One region of the Chryseobacterium sp. KCF3-3 genome, then DNA from elsewhere that is predicted to be linked to it. Evidence: riboswitches for the same ligand, from Rfam matches in the RefSeq annotation. Region 1 holds a riboswitch; the other holds the start of a gene.
What was found. Region 1 has a riboswitch for cobalamin ahead of ACKTTZ_RS10260 (TonB-dependent receptor). Riboswitches for the same ligand answer to the same signal wherever they lie in the genome.
Positions count from the first base shown of each region.

Region 2: linked by a shared signal. The riboswitch ahead of ACKTTZ_RS01275 (acyl-CoA thioesterase) and the one ahead of ACKTTZ_RS10260 (TonB-dependent receptor) in region 1 are both predicted to bind cobalamin.

Region 1 is NZ_AP035792.1:2,300,195-2,307,981, reverse strand. Features, by position in the region: gene ACKTTZ_RS10275 (hypothetical protein) at 1-1,053, opposite strand, end outside; gene ACKTTZ_RS10270 (YncE family protein) at 1,068-2,201, opposite strand; gene ACKTTZ_RS10265 (TonB-dependent receptor domain-containing protein) at 2,198-3,106, opposite strand; gene ACKTTZ_RS10260 (TonB-dependent receptor) at 3,142-4,230, opposite strand; cobalamin riboswitch at 4,339-4,524, opposite strand; gene ACKTTZ_RS10255 (transporter) at 4,617-5,564, opposite strand; gene ACKTTZ_RS10250 (cytochrome-c peroxidase) at 5,577-6,626, opposite strand; gene ACKTTZ_RS10245 (MbnP family protein) at 6,619-7,449, opposite strand; gene ACKTTZ_RS10240 (hypothetical protein) at 7,646-7,787, opposite strand, start outside.
Region 2 is NZ_AP035792.1:264,820-272,606, forward strand. Features, by position in the region: gene ACKTTZ_RS01250 (GNAT family N-acetyltransferase) at 1-434, opposite strand, end outside; gene ACKTTZ_RS01255 (endonuclease MutS2) at 779-2,926, shown strand; gene ACKTTZ_RS01260 (GEVED domain-containing protein) at 2,995-4,098, opposite strand; gene ACKTTZ_RS01265 (ATP-binding cassette domain-containing protein) at 4,512-5,174, shown strand; gene ACKTTZ_RS01270 (hypothetical protein) at 5,205-6,005, shown strand; cobalamin riboswitch at 6,039-6,219, shown strand; gene ACKTTZ_RS01275 (acyl-CoA thioesterase) at 6,335-6,718, shown strand; gene ACKTTZ_RS01280 (HD domain-containing protein) at 6,778-7,368, opposite strand; gene ACKTTZ_RS01285 (XAC2610-related protein) at 7,370-7,787, opposite strand, start outside.

The DNA of each region.
Region 1 (7,787 bases):
CCAGGAAATATCGATATTGGAGGCATCATCATTATTCGGAGCATTGTCTGCATATCCGAACTCGTATGATTTTCCTACCCAATAAGATCCGTCACCACTCTGATCGAAGAAGTTATTTGCAAGTCTGGTTCCTGAAAAACTGTAAGAAGGATCTGTAAACCATAAAGGATAATAGCTCTGGGCATGAAAGGTATTCTTTGTTTTGAATCCCTGATTTCCCAGATTGTCATTCCACTTGATATATTCTACATCAGTCTGCCAGAATTCAGTTCCGGGTACAGGTACTTTATTTTCGTTAGGTTTATGATAGGTTATGCTGTAGTCTTTAACTGTAGCATTTTTGAAATATTCGCTGCCTGCAATTTCATACCATTCATCATTATCCGGCTTTCCATTTTTATTCCTGTCGTAGGCTACCATAATAATTCCCGGTTCACAAGATCCTGAACGTTGATCTGCTGCATCATTTCCAAAGAATGCATTTCCCAGTACTTTAAAATCACGTCCATTCAGATTGGGAATCGTATGATCAAAACCGAACACTACATATCCTCCATATCCACCGAGACTGATCATGGTAGAATTACCTCCTACCAAAGATTCGTTTGCTTTCTGAAGCATATTTGCAGTAGTATTTCCAGGTAAATATTCCGGAATTTCGTTCATGAACTGCCCTACAGCAGGACGGAACTCCAATACTTTGGAAATGTATTTACTATAAGGTGTTTTTTCTTTGGTGACAATTATTTTAGAATGAAAAACCTGCTCGTTTCCTTTATTGTTAATCTTTAAAGTCAAAGGATAAGCTTCTGCAGTAGGACTGATGAATTCAAGTTCTGAATTTTGAGAAATAATAGAATCATTAATACTCCATGTAACTGATCCTGAAGCATTGGTAGGAATACTCAAAACCTTTAAACGTTCAATGGTATAGGAGTCATCAAGGCCATTAAATGTAAATTCATTTTCATCATCATGTTTACAGGCTATCACTCCTACAAGGAAGCAGGATAGAAATCCGATTTTCAAATAAGTAAAGCTATTTCTGTTCATTTCTTAAAGTTTGGTTATTTGTATAAAAAAGCGAAGTGGGCAGGGATATTTCCGCCTTCCGTTTTCCATTTAAAGTGTCCGTTTTTATCAAAGCAATACACAAATCCCATGGATACATAATTTCTGGCATCTGTCATGTAGATATCTTCTGTGATTGGGTTCACGGTAATTCCGTAAGGTGTTTTAATGGCATCTTCATATTCTTTGTCAAAAATTCTGTTGGCGATGATCTGTTCTGTTTTTACATCAATGATTCCAAATGTTTTTTTATAACTGTGGGTATTGTAATTGAATTCATTCCCATAGAAATACAGTTTATCATTCACGATTGTCATTTCGCTCACAGAGAGATTGAAGTTTTTCTTCACAGTTCCCGTGGCTGCATCTATTAAATACAAACTGGAAGGAACATTATAATAATCTCCTCTTGAAGTTACATAGAGGTCTCCGTAATTATCTTTTTTAATGTGGTGAAGATTGATGGCAACATTTATTTTTTTGAGTTCTGTAAAAGTGTTCAGGTCGATTACCGAAACAGTATTGTCATAATCGGGAGCTTTGTATCCTCCGGAGTTGGCCACAAACAATTGATTACCCACAATTTCCATTTCTTCCGGCTGATATCCTACCACCACTTCATGCTGGATGGAAAGAGAAGTGGTATCAATTTCCACGACTTTTCCTTTTGGTGCTTTAGGATTAATGGCTACAGGACCTGCATAGCTGCTGGCATATGCTTTACCATCTTTGAAAGCAAGGTATCTGCAGTTTTGTAATGGAATAGAAGTAATACGTTTGGCCGTTTTGGCATCCAGCACTTCAATTTTGTTGGAAACATTGACAACAATATAAAGTTTACTTCCATACACCTTAATATCATTCCCTACATCTCCTAACTCTTTTACCACATTGGGATTGATTTCTGCATAGATGTTCCGGTAATAAGTTCCTTTGGTGTAATCAAAAAAATCAAGGGTACATTTATTACTTCCCATGTTTCCTTCATTCAGCATATAGAATCCTTTTATTGCCGTATTTTCTGAAGGAAGTCCTTCTACCACTTCCTGACGGACAATAATTTCATCGGTACGGCATGAGGTAAGAAAAGCTAATACAAAAAATAAAAAATAAAAGTTTAGTTTTCTCATAGGGTGAAGTTTAGAATAAGTTTAAAGTTTCTTCCAGGCATTGGATAATTGAGGACAACATCATAGTATTGATTGAAAATATTATTCATCTCAAGACTTACTTTAAATTGATGATTCGCCCAGTTGAATTTTTTCTGAACAGAGAGATCGTGAGTATACCAAGGTTGCACATAATTGTATTGAATGTTATCCTGATTCACATCATATCTTTCTCCTACGTACATCGCACTGTAATTGAAACTCCAGTCTTTATAATCTGCCATCAGACTGAAAGATCCACTGTGCCATGGTGTATAAGGAATCTGATTGCGATAGAAAGTATCTTCCGGATCACTGATATCTCTTGCGCTTTGATAAGTATAAGAAAGCAATGGTCTAAAATTGACTTTTCCCACCTGAAACTCAGTCTGCACATTCACATCAGCTCCAATGATTTCAACCATTCCCAGGTTCATCATCAGCCAGCGGAACATGCTTCCGTTAGGGGCAGCTACAATTTTATCCTGCACTTTATTGTAGTAACCGTCTACTTTAGCATAAAATGTTTTAAAGAAACGGTTGGTATAATTCTTCTGATAAGTAAATCCTACATCATATTGATTGGTGAATTCCGGTTTCAGATAAGTATTTCCGATATTGGTATAATACAAATCATTAAAGGTTGGAAGTCTGAAAATCCTTTTATAGAAAGCTCTTAGGGTAAGCTCAGGAATGATTTCCGGCTGATAGCTCATAAATACGGCTGGCGTCCACTCTCTGGCATCTCCCGGTCTTTTATTTTTTCTTACTTCTTCAAAAGTAAAGGTTCCTAAAAGGCTTCCCAGAATTTTGAATCTGTTCCACTGATAGGTTGTCGCCAATGCGACCAATGTGGTATAACGTGTAGGATAAGAAAAGTTATCCAGATTGGCATCCAGATTATTGTACTGAAAGTCTCCACTCAGGCTGACATCCCAATTGGGAGTAATGGAATAGATATTCGATGAAGAAAGGTAGAGCTCTCTTTGAAATAGGTATTATCAGTATAAATAATAGACTGCGAACGAACCGTATCCATAAAATGGGTATAATCGTAAGCAAATTTTGCTTTCAGCTGTGTTTCAAATTTCGGGAACAGTTTTTTTCTCAGATTAGCCTGTACAAAATAATTCTCATCGGAAAGCCTCGCTCCTCTTCCTTCGAAACGGCCATTCACAATAGGTGCCGGCATTCCGCGGTCTGAAATATAACCGTAACCACGGATATTCCAGCTTCCGTTATTTAAAGTTCCGTTTAAAGAAGTTTCAAAACGTTTTGCCCGAATATCTGAATCCTGTCTCTTTGCAATGGTATCATAAGCCTGTTGTCCATCAGGATATTTCTTGGCATAACGAAATCTGTAAATTCCGTCACTCTGCATAAATTCTCCACTGAAGCTGGCAGAAACCCTGTCTGAAATCTTCTGTTCCAACCGGAATGAAGGATTAAAGAGATCAATGGAAGCACTTTTTGCTCTTATCACCAAATTGGTTTTTCTATTTCCTTTAAATACTGGTATTTTAGGCTGCAAATAGATAGCCCCTGAAGACCCGAAGTCTTTTGCCGGCTGGAAAATCTCACTTTTCTGTCCGTTATACAATGATATTTCTTCCAGATCATCCAGAGAATATCGTCCCAGATCCACCAGTCCGTTTTGGGCATTTCCCAATTGAATTCCGTCATAGAAAACACCCACATGCTGACTTCCCATACTTCGGATATTAATGGTTTTCAAACCACCCAATCCGCCGTAATCTTTAATCTGAACACCTGAAAAGTACCGCAGTGCATCAGCAACAGAATGACTATTCAGTCTTTCCAGCTGCTCTCCCTGTAGGATTTGTGCCGGAAGGATTTCTTTAAAATTCTTTTTGTAAAGATTGATTCCTTTAATAGTCTCTTCCTGAAGGCTGTCGTTTTTCTTGGTTTGAGAAGATAAAAGTTGAGATGTGATCACCAATATTGTGAAAACAGCTTTATGAATTGCAGAAGTAATTAGTTTTGCCGCCATTAGCTCATTTAGGGTAATGAAGACGCTAATGGATATAAGAATACAACGACAAAGCACAGCTGTCACTGCACAGAATCATTGATGTCCTAAGCTTTATTCCACGAAAGCGTCAAACGATTATTTTCTGGCAGGTCTTCTGACTTACTCCATTTTTGAAATCCTTCCCATTAAAAAACAGTGGATATATTCTTCAAAAACTTTGGTGCGGAGCTTACAGCAGCGGGTCTGTTCCGGATTTTCACCGGATTCCCTTTTAAGAGCTTTTTAGGGCTCACCAAATTTCGGCAAAGATAAATAATTATTCCTAATCCCCAATTAAAATCATGATTCATAAACAATTAAAGCTCCCGAAGGAGCTTTAACGTCATTTTATTGAGGGTGTCACTTTAAATTCCAATATTCAGGAAAACACTGAATCTCGATTTTGCTTCAATATCTCCTCCCGCCAGATGCGTATACATAGGAAGCATGATCTCACTTCCAAGACTGAGTTTTTTATAAGAAGCTTCAAATCCCAATTTTCCATACAAAGCACTTCCAGCAGTATTAGGCAAGGCTTCATCGAACTGTTTGTTCTGAGCATAAACTTCTCCCTGAACTCCCGTTTTTACAGAAAAAATAGATTTTTCATTCCCCGCAACCTGATAAAAACCTGTTGCAGCATAATTCCATTGGTTTCCGAAACGGTAATTTTTCTTATTCTCTGTTTTGATGGTATAATCTGTATTGACCAATAAGGCTACTTTATTTTTCTGAAACTTATAATTCAAAGCTGCCTGATAATCCCAGCTTCCGGTTCCCAGCTGAAAACTCGGATTGACTCCGGATGCTCCTTTTTCATCAAATTTTCCCAAAGGAATTTTCACACCCAAACCTCCGCTCAGGTGATGGAAATTATCTTTAGAGCTCATCAGCTGATAAATTCCCATCAGGTTCAGATCTCCAATCCCATTGATTTTAATATCTCCCTGCATGGTTTTCTTCTCATGAAAATGGAATGGCAGGCTCGCATATACACTCAACTTTTTAGTCAGTGGAATTTTCCCCCAAAGCTGCAGCGTATTGAAATACTGATCCTGTGTCAGGTCTTTTACAAACAAGTTCTCTTTCGCTTTATAATGCTGTGCAAAGTATTTGATTCCGATAAACTGTGGATTCAGTAAAGATTCAAAGCCGGAAGATCCGTTTCCTGCAGCACACCCACAGGCATCACAATCATCATCAAAATCGAATCTGCTAAAGGTTTCCGGAGCACTATAAGCACTGTCTCTAATGGTTTTTGCCTGATACTGACTCAACAGGATCAAACTTACTATCACTATAATCTTCTTCATGTTTTCTATAAATTATTCTGCAAATTTTGGATTGGATATAAAACTTTTATCCGACAATGTTTTCAGGAACGCAATGATTGATTGTTTTTCCTGACTATTCATGGCAATTCCCACATGTCCGTTCTGTTTCAGCTGTGGATCAAGGTTGGCATTATCTTCTACCTGATCTGAATAAAAATTGAGTACAGCGTCTAACGTGTAAAACCTTCCGTCATGCATATAAGGTGCGGTGTATTCTACATTTCTTAAACTCGGAACACGGAATTTCATCCAATCGACCTGATTCAGGCTCACTCTGTAACGTCCCGCATCCTTGAATTCTGTATTGTAATACATTCCCGTATTTCTGAAACTCTCATCCGTAAACAGTTCTCCGCTATGACATGAGGCACATTTCTGTCCGAATAAAGCCATCCCTTGAGATTCTGTTGAAGTCAATTGTTCCTTTCCCTGTCTGAATCTGTCATATTTTGAATCTGCAGAAATTAAAGAAGCCATAAACTGTGACAATGCTTTCAGAATTCTTTCTCCTGTAATAGCTTCGTCCCCATAAGCTTCTCTGAACAGCTTCTTATACTTCTGATCATCTTTTATCTTTGAAATAGCTTCCGGTATGGAGCTGTCCATTTCATTCACATCAGTAATCGGGCTGATGGGCTGTTCATTCAGATTATGAATCACTCCGTCCCACATATATCTTTTAAAAAAGGCCATATTCTGAATGGGTGGTGCATTTCTGATTCCTATTCTGTCGTCTACTCCATGGCTTACCGTATGACCATGATGGGTAAAGGCATTTTCCTGAATATGACAGAAGCCGCATGAAATAGTATTATTTCGGGAAAGTCTGCCTTCATAAAATAATTTCCGTCCCAGCTCCACTCCGTTTTTGGTGACCGGATTGATGGATTTATCAAAAGTCATTTCCGGAAAATAAGAAGGAAACTGCAGGTTGTAGGCTTCATCTTTTTCCAGTGGCTGAATCACCTCATCAGAACATGAAATACAGCTCAATCCCAATACAAACAGAACCAGTATCGTTTTAATCAAAAAATTAATCATTGTGAACGTGGTCTACTTTAAACATTTTCGTAAGATTGTTGGTAACATCTGTCAGGTGTTGGTTTGAGCCCATCAGCATATCATTGGCCGTTGTAAGGGTAAGAGCCTTATCTCCGCTCAAAAACTGGTTCAGATCTGCCAGAATATGAACAGAAGGTCGAATTTTTGCCGTTACTCTTGCAGTTGTCGGAAGATTCAATGTGATTTCACGGTATAGATCGGGTTGCTGATTAGCAGTAACATTTCCCATATTTCCGGTATGGTTCATGAATTCTTTAGCAGGAGTGTCATTTCCATATTTTCCTTCCAGCTTTACAAAGACATAGCCGGCAGCCCATGACCACGACATTCCTTTTTGCTTGGCTTTTGTCCAGAATTCAGCTTGTCCGTCCTGCCCTAGCAAGTACGCTTTCTGACTGATCCCCAATCCGAATTTTATTTTCTTGTAATTGTTTTTCGGAATACCATCCAGATTAAGGTATATAATTCCGGCTACAGCATCTGCCTGATCTACGATAAAAGCACCTTTATCAGGGTTATTTTCGTTGTATTTAAATTCATTTCCGTTTTCGTCTATCAATGTAATATTACTGATGACATATTTTAAGGCTGAAAAGTTATGTTTCTGTCCGTTGGAAGATGTCTGAACGGTCTGATTCAAAACGATATCTCCTACATTATTAAATCCGTTTTCAAATTTGATCTGAAGGTTTCCGGGTGTGGTATCCTGTGGATTTTCGTCATCCCTGCTGCTTTCGCAGGCTACAAAAGAGAATAAAGTAAAGGCAATAAAGAATAGTGATAAAAATTTATAAATTTTCATTGATGATTTTTTAAGTTGAATTATAATTTTTGAATGCAAAAACATTCTTTTTTACCACAAAAGGCACAAAAGTTTTTACACTTAAGTTTGTCAAGTGGTAAGTTTTATGCACAATAAGAACACTTAAGCTTTTTAAAAATCTTTGATTCTTAATTGATGTAAGCTTTTGTGACTTTTGTGGTTGAATAGTAATCGTTTAACTTAAAAAAACCGGTGGTTTGAAAATGTGGGTAAGAAACAGAAAAGAATAAGCTGTTTCGTAGGTAAAATTGAAATTGAAAAACGGAAGTTTTCCAGTAGTATTGATCTCTGTGGTCTCAGGCAGGATATAGGTGTCA
Region 2 (7,787 bases), 2.0 Mb from region 1:
TGATGTTTTACAAGAAGTCCTTTTGAGTTTTCATTGAATGTATTGGTAATGGCCACAATTTCCTGTAAAAGGAGTTCGTTAAATCCATACTCTACTACCGCATTCAAAGCTTCAGACATAATCCCCTGTCTGTGATACTCTGGTAACAGTTCATAGCCAACTTCTGCTTTTTTCCGGTCTTCAGAAAAATTCCAGAGACAGATGGTTCCGATAAGATGAGACTGATCTTTTAAAGAAATTCCCCAATAGACCGTTTGATTATTTTGAGTTCTTTGCTTAATCGTCAAAATAAACTGAAGCGCATCATAGTTGGTCTTTGGTGAAACTCTTTTCACAAATTTATTGACTTCCGGATTGCCTCGGATTTTTAAAATATCTTCTGTATTATTTTCATTGATTCCTTTTAAAATCAATCTTGAGGTTTCTAGTTTCACATCTCAAATGTAATAAAAAGAATATCATAAATTTTCATAAGCATAAAGGTTATTGCATTCTATTACTTATTTTGAGTAATCAAAGCAATACGACTACATCACTGATGAAGCAGAAGAATAACCGAATCGCTTAGAAAGAATCAATGTATTGATTCCACTCTTTGCTTCCTTAAAGGAATAAGGGTTAGTAATAAAAACTTTGCGTTAAAAAAAATTGATCTTTTTTGAAGTTTTAAAATTTTTAATAAAAAAAAGGAACTCCATAATCATCAAATTCACAGTTAATTTATTCTGTAAATCTCTCAGATATACGTAATAATCAAAATTCTCACTAAATTTGCACTGTGTATATAGATAAAGAAGATTTAGACGAATTAGAGTTTCCGCAATTGCTCGCGGAAATCTCCCCATTTGCGTATTCTCCGAAAACAAGAGAAAAAATTCTTCAACTTCGTCCGATGGAAATTGACGAGGCGGAACTTTCATTAAAAAAAACCTCAGAATATCTGTCGAGTTTTGAAAGTTCAAATGCGATTCCGTTTGATGAATATGAAGATATTGAAAGTGAGCTGAAATTGATGCTGATTGAGAACTACCGTCTGGAAAATGCTGCTTTCATCAAAATAAAAACCATTACGGAACAGATCGGAAGACTTCAGAAATTCTTCCCTACCATGCCGGAAACGTTTCCTACTTTATTAGAAGAAGTTTCTGTACTGGAATTCAGAAAAGAGATCATTGAGAAGGTAGATAAGGTTTTTAACCGTTTTGGTGAAGTAAAAAATGAAGCTTCTCCAGCTCTGAAAGGGATAAGAACTGAAATCCAGCTTGCTAAAAAGGCGATTCAGGAAAATTTCAACCGTGCGCTTACCACGTATGGACAGAGTGACTTTCTGGATGATATCCGGGAAACGATTATTGACGACCAAAGAGTTCTGGCTGTAAAATCAGGATTCAAAAAAAGGGTTGCCGGAAGAACATTAGGAATTTCCAAAACAGGTTCCATCACGTATATTCAGCCGGACAGTGTGGTAAAGCACTATTTCAAGCTTCGTGAAAATGAAGAGGAAGAGAAAAAAGAAATTGATAAAGTTCTCCGTCAACTTACAACAGAACTGGCGGAATTCCAACCTCAGCTATGGAGATATCAGGTTTATATTTTTGACCTTGACCTTACGAGAGCTAAAGCAAAATTTGGTGAAGTGATCAACGGAGTTCTTCCGAAAATCAACCATCATAAAACGCTGAGACTAAAAGATGCTTATCATCCTCTTTTATGGTTAAGAAACAAAGTTGAAAACAAAACAATCCACCCTCAAACCTTAACTTTAACAGATCATAACAGAATTATCTGTATTTCCGGTCCAAATGCCGGTGGAAAATCAATTACCCTGAAAACGGTAGGATTACTGCAACTGATGATTCAGAGTGGTATTCTGGTTCCGGTTCATCCTAAGTCTGAAATGTTTTTCTTTGAGAAAATCATGACTGATATTGGGGACAACCAGTCCATTGAAAACCACTTATCAACTTATTCATCGAGGTTGAAGAAAATGTCCGGAATCATTCGTGAGGCAGATGCCAATACGCTTCTGCTTATTGATGAATTTGGTACAGGTTCTGATCCTGAGCTTGGAGGTGCGTTGGCAGAAAGTTTTATGGAGTTTTTCTATGACAAAAAGAGTTTTGCCATCATTACAACGCACTATACCAATATTAAACTGGTAATAGAACAGCTTCCGAACGCTCAGAATGCAGCTATGCTTTTCAATGAAGAGACATTGGAACCGATGTATAAGCTGGAAGTGGGACAGGCAGGAAGTTCATTTACTTTTGAAGTTGCGGAAAAGAATAAGATTCCAAGATTCATTATCCATTCTGCGAAGAAAAAAGTAGAACATGATATTGTTAATCTTGACAAAACGATTGTAAAACTGCAGCAGGAAAAATTTGAGGTTGAAAAACTGAAATCTGATCTTGCAGAAAGGAAAGAATCTGTAGAAGATAAACGTGATAACCTTCAGAAACTAAATGAGCAGCTTCAGCAGAAACTGTTCAATTTCCAGAAGCTGTATGAGGAAGAACACCGCAAACTACAGTTCGGGAATAAGATTGAAACATTCATCGACAGCTATACCAAAGGAAAATCCAGAAAGGATGTGGTAAAAGATTTTGTAAAACTTCTTGAACAGGAGAAATTCAGAAAACTGGGCAGTGATAAGGATGAAACCAAACGTCTGCAGGTTGTTAAGAGAAAAATCACTCAACAGCTGAAAAAGGAGGATGTTATTGAAAAAATTGCTGAAACCAATGAAAAACTGGAAGAGAAACGTAAAACTGACCGTGCTGTGTGGATGAAAATCGGACAGCGTGTTCGTATTACCGGAAGTACCAGTGTAGGAACCATTGAAAAAATTTCCAGAAATAAAGTGATTGTCAATTACGGAACTTTCAAGACCACGATTGATGCAGATGAACTTGAGAGAATTTAATAAATAAGAAATTAAATTAACGCAAATACAAAGAGAGAGCACCCAAAGGTACTCTCTCTTTTTTATTTTTACTTCTTAATGAATTTTAATCGGGTTACCTTTTCTTTATCTTTCAGCTGGATAAAATAAACTCCTTTTGACAAATGATTAAGGTTTACTTGGTGATTTGAAACTCTTCCTTCGTCAATTTTCTGTCCTACGGCATTGTAAATTTCATAATCTGCGGCTTCTGAAATTCCGGAGATATTTAAAACATCAGAGGCAGGATTAGGATAAATTTCCGGCTTTTTAGACTTCAATGATTCTTCCACTCCGAGGGTGAGATCAATAAAATCCACGCCATAATCTTCCACTTCTCCATACGTAAATGTACCACAGGCATCTGTAGGAAACGTTTGTCTGGAAATCACTCTCATTGCTACACCACAACCTCCAACAACAGAGGCTGGCAGCGTAGGATAACCGGGAATAGAGAATATAGATACAGCAGGAGCAGCTGATGTAACATTATTGGCAACCAAAACTCTTTCATTGGATTCAAAAATTCCATTACCGTTAATGTCAATCCATGCCGTTACAGTGATTGAGCCTGGTGTACCTGTCCATGTATGATTTACTGAGATCTTATTCCCCACGCTTCCTACGAGAAATTTAATTCTTCTGTTTACATCCGTCCTGTAATCTGTATAATTAGAAGCTCCGGAATCACTCACCATGGGTGTTGTAATTCCAGTGGAAGTTACTGTCACATTGGAAATATGCATCATCGTGGTATCAGTAGATGCGCTTGTACAGTAATTCAATGTGGTTGCAAAAAATATTGGGTTGGACCATGTTCCTTGAGTAATACATGTTTTTGAGACCTGTACTTCATACACTGTACAAGGCTGCAAACCTGTAATTGTGAAAGAATTTTGACCCGATACGGGTGTACCCGTCATCCAGAAAGTTGTTCCTGGTATTCTATATCTTATCATATTATCCGGAGTATTAGGATCTGCAGTCCAGGTAACTGTTCCCGTGGTAAGCGTTATATTCGACATCTGAACACCCGTTGGAGCATTGGTATCACAATACAATAAAGATTGAGGTTCTTCTTCTATTTTGTGAGTTGCATGAAAGTTGGATATTCCCAAAATAAAAGAGAATACAAAAAGTAGTTTTTTGGTCATGTTTATTAGTTTTAAAATTTACTTGAAAAATAGTGTATTTTTTCAAATATAGCTTAGACTTTCTCCATACAGCATTGTATTTTTTAATATATTTGAGAATAAAGTGTAAAACACACAGAAACTTCATGCTTTTAATATATGTTCAAAAGTATTTCTACTCTCTGGATTTTTTATAAAAAAATAATAATTCCCACCTTGATATTTTCTTTATTAGCTTCTTGTTTATCCTCTTTCAGTATTGAGAATTTCGGACTGAGTTTTCTTTTGATTTCTCCTGTCCTTCATTATTTTATCTATGAACTCAGGTTTAAAAATGAATATTACTTTTATGCCAATTTAGGATTCTCCAAAATTTTCCTTTGGGGATTCACAGTATCTATCTGTATGATTGTCAAAATAATAACAGGAATTCTATGAGTAAGCTTCATATTGACAGCATCACCAAGTCTTTTAAAGAAAATAAGATCCTTCAGGATATTTATTTGGCATGTGAAACCGGGCAGATTATTGGAATTCTGGGCAGAAATGGTGTTGGAAAATCGACATTATTAAAAATTATTTTCGGAACTATAAGTAGCGATACCCAGTTTATAAGGTACAATGATAAAGTTCTGAAAAGCATTTCCGACAGAAAAAACAGAATTGCCTACCTGCCACAGGATACTTTCTTGCCAAAATACAATACCATTAAAAGCTTAATTCCTCTTTTTTGCAATAAGAAAAATACTGATCTATTATTCACTTCAGATCTGATCCGTCCTTTTTTGTCAGAGAAACCTAAAAATCTTTCCAGAGGTGAGCAGAGAGTCATTGAAGCTTTAATGATTATTTATTCCGAAGCGGATTTTATTTTACTTGATGAACCCTTCCACAGTCTTTCTCCGAAAATTTCTACAGCATTGAAAACAGCAATCATTGAACAGTCTAAGTATAAAGGATTCATTATTTCTGATCATAATTATCAGGAGGTTCTCGATATTTCACACCAAATATTTCTTCTTCGTGAAGGCTATCTGAAACAAATACAAGATTTAAAAGAACTGCAACGGTATAATTATCTTCCGAAAAGCATTTAATTTATATATTTGAGGGATCAAAAAATTTTCATGATGACTTTCATAAATAAAGCATTCTATTTATCCGCTTTCAGTATTTTATCTATTGCCTTTGTAAAAGGGCAGACAAAAGTTCCTTTTGGAGTTGTAAAAGCTGAAGAAGGATATGCCAATGTACGTGTACATAAAGACGATTACCGAAAAATTGTAGACAAGATCCGTATGCGTAAAGGAGATGTATTTGTTTATGTAAAACCAGCTCCCGGAGAAACGGAATGGATCTGGATCAAATATCCTGAGAAACAAGATGACGACAAGCCTTTTGTACGTTATGAAACTCTTGATAAGGAAGGCATGGTGAATAAAGGACGTATTGCCTATGTGGACCAGCTCCCTGCCTACACTCCATCTAGATCTAAAAACGGAAAATCCCTTATTTTTACAGACAATTCTGATCCTAAGATTCCTACTGCCCAAAGAAGCAAAGTGGTGATTGATATTTATCCTTCCAATGCCGGATACCGTAAAAAAGAAAAAGATGCAGAAGGAAAAATTCTTACCATTGATAAAGTAAAACCATGGGGAATCGGAAATGACCTTCCCGAAGGAATGACCGAAATCAAATCCATCAGAGTACAGCAACCCGGAAGAGGTTCTGTTTTTGTAAGAGAAGCCATCAAAAATATGTTCCAGCCTACCATGGATTTTGAGAACATTGGAGTTACTTCCCTTGATAACGATAATATTTTCCTTTATATGATAAACGGTTCAGGAGAAAACAGATACACTACACTCTGGACGATTAAGAAAGGAAGAGTAATCAGCCAGATTATTTTCCATAATCCGGAATAAATTCATTATTTTTGCACCCGAAAAGTTTTACACTTATTCATCACAGAAATTGGTTCTGCATCACTGCAGATTAAAAGGGAACCGTGTGAAAATCACGGACTGTCGCGCAACTGTAAGTAGCTGAAATCTTTATCAAAGATCCACTGTGCGAGGCATGGGAAGGAGATAAATGATGCTACAAGTCAGGAGACCTGCCTTTTTCTTAAACATGTAACTTTCGCGATTTGAAGTTGTATTGATCTGATGGATTGTTTCAGGAATTCTATAAGTTCCTGTCATTATTCTGTTGTTTTAATATCATTTCACATCGCTTTAATTAATAATGATATATGACTACAGAAGAAAGAATTGAAGCATCCGAAACCAGAATCTTTAAAGCGGTTTTCCCTAACACAACCAATCACTATGATACCCTTTTTGGAGGTACAGCAATGCAGCTGATGGATGAGGTAGCTTTTATCACAGCAACCCGTTTTGCCAGAAAAAGAGTGGTAACGGTAAGCAGCGATAAGATCGATTTCAAAAAACCTATTCCTGCCGGAACCATTGTTGAGCTGATCGGGAAAGTTTCATACGTGGGAAAAACCAGTATGAAAGTGAATGTTGAAATTTATACTGAACAGATGTATTCCTATGAAAGAGAAAAAGCAATTATAGGTGATTTTACTTTTGTAGCGATTGACGAATTCAAGAAACCAATTCAGATACTATAAATAATAAAGCATCGGGCGGCCATTGGCCGCCCGATGCTTTATTATATTTTTCATTGAAATTATTTCAGCACTTTTTCTGTTTCCAGACTTTTATTCAATAAAAGCTCAAAAGCCTCTCCCATTTCATCCGATGCTCTTCTGATCGCATTTTCAAGCATATTTCGGATTTGTCTTTCTGTCACTCCAGCTTCTGTCCAGCTTTTTCCGGAAGTATGAGAATTTAAGATAAACGGCATGATTCTATCAATTCCACACGCAAAAATAGCATCAGGAGTTTTCTCATCCTCAAATTCCAGCCATAAATTAAAAAATTCCGAACGCAAAGGTTCATCCAGAATTCCAAAGATTTTCTGGGCCGAAGCTTTCTCTCTTTCAAACTTTCCTACCATTGCTTTTTCGTCAAAAATAAAAGTATCTCCCGCTTCTATTTCTACAAGATCATGAATGGAAAGCATTCTTATCACTCTCAACAAATCAATATCTGCACGGTTTTTAGCATACGGATAAAGGATCTGAGCCAGAATAATAATCTGCCAGGAGTGTTCCGCTGTATTCTCTCTTCGGGAATCATCTGCATTATAATTTCTTCGCTGTACGTTTTTAAGTGCATCTACTGCCAGAATAAAATCAATCTCTTTCTGAATTTTCATCTTACTTCTTATTTCTGTTATATTGATCAGACGGATATACCTTTGTTTTGGTAATCCATTTATTATTTATCTTTTCTTTAGTGGTCACTTTTACAGAGCCTTCAACACTCATATCCTCTTCTTTTTCAAAAACTTTGTCAAGTCCTTTATTCGGAATTACAGCATATTCTGTGGTAAAAATATCACAGCAGCCGGACTTTCCATAAGAAATAAGACGTTTACGCTGGGCATCGACATCAAAAATATCCAGACCATTTGAACCCAGCTCTGTAAGTTCCTCGCTTTTTACAAACCCCATTCTTGTTTTGTTGAAGACATATACGTCATAAGATGCTCCGCTATAATTTCCCATATTTCCGTTTCGTATCGCAACATCTTCCGTTCCATCGAAATTAAAGTCATCTATGATCACAGCACGT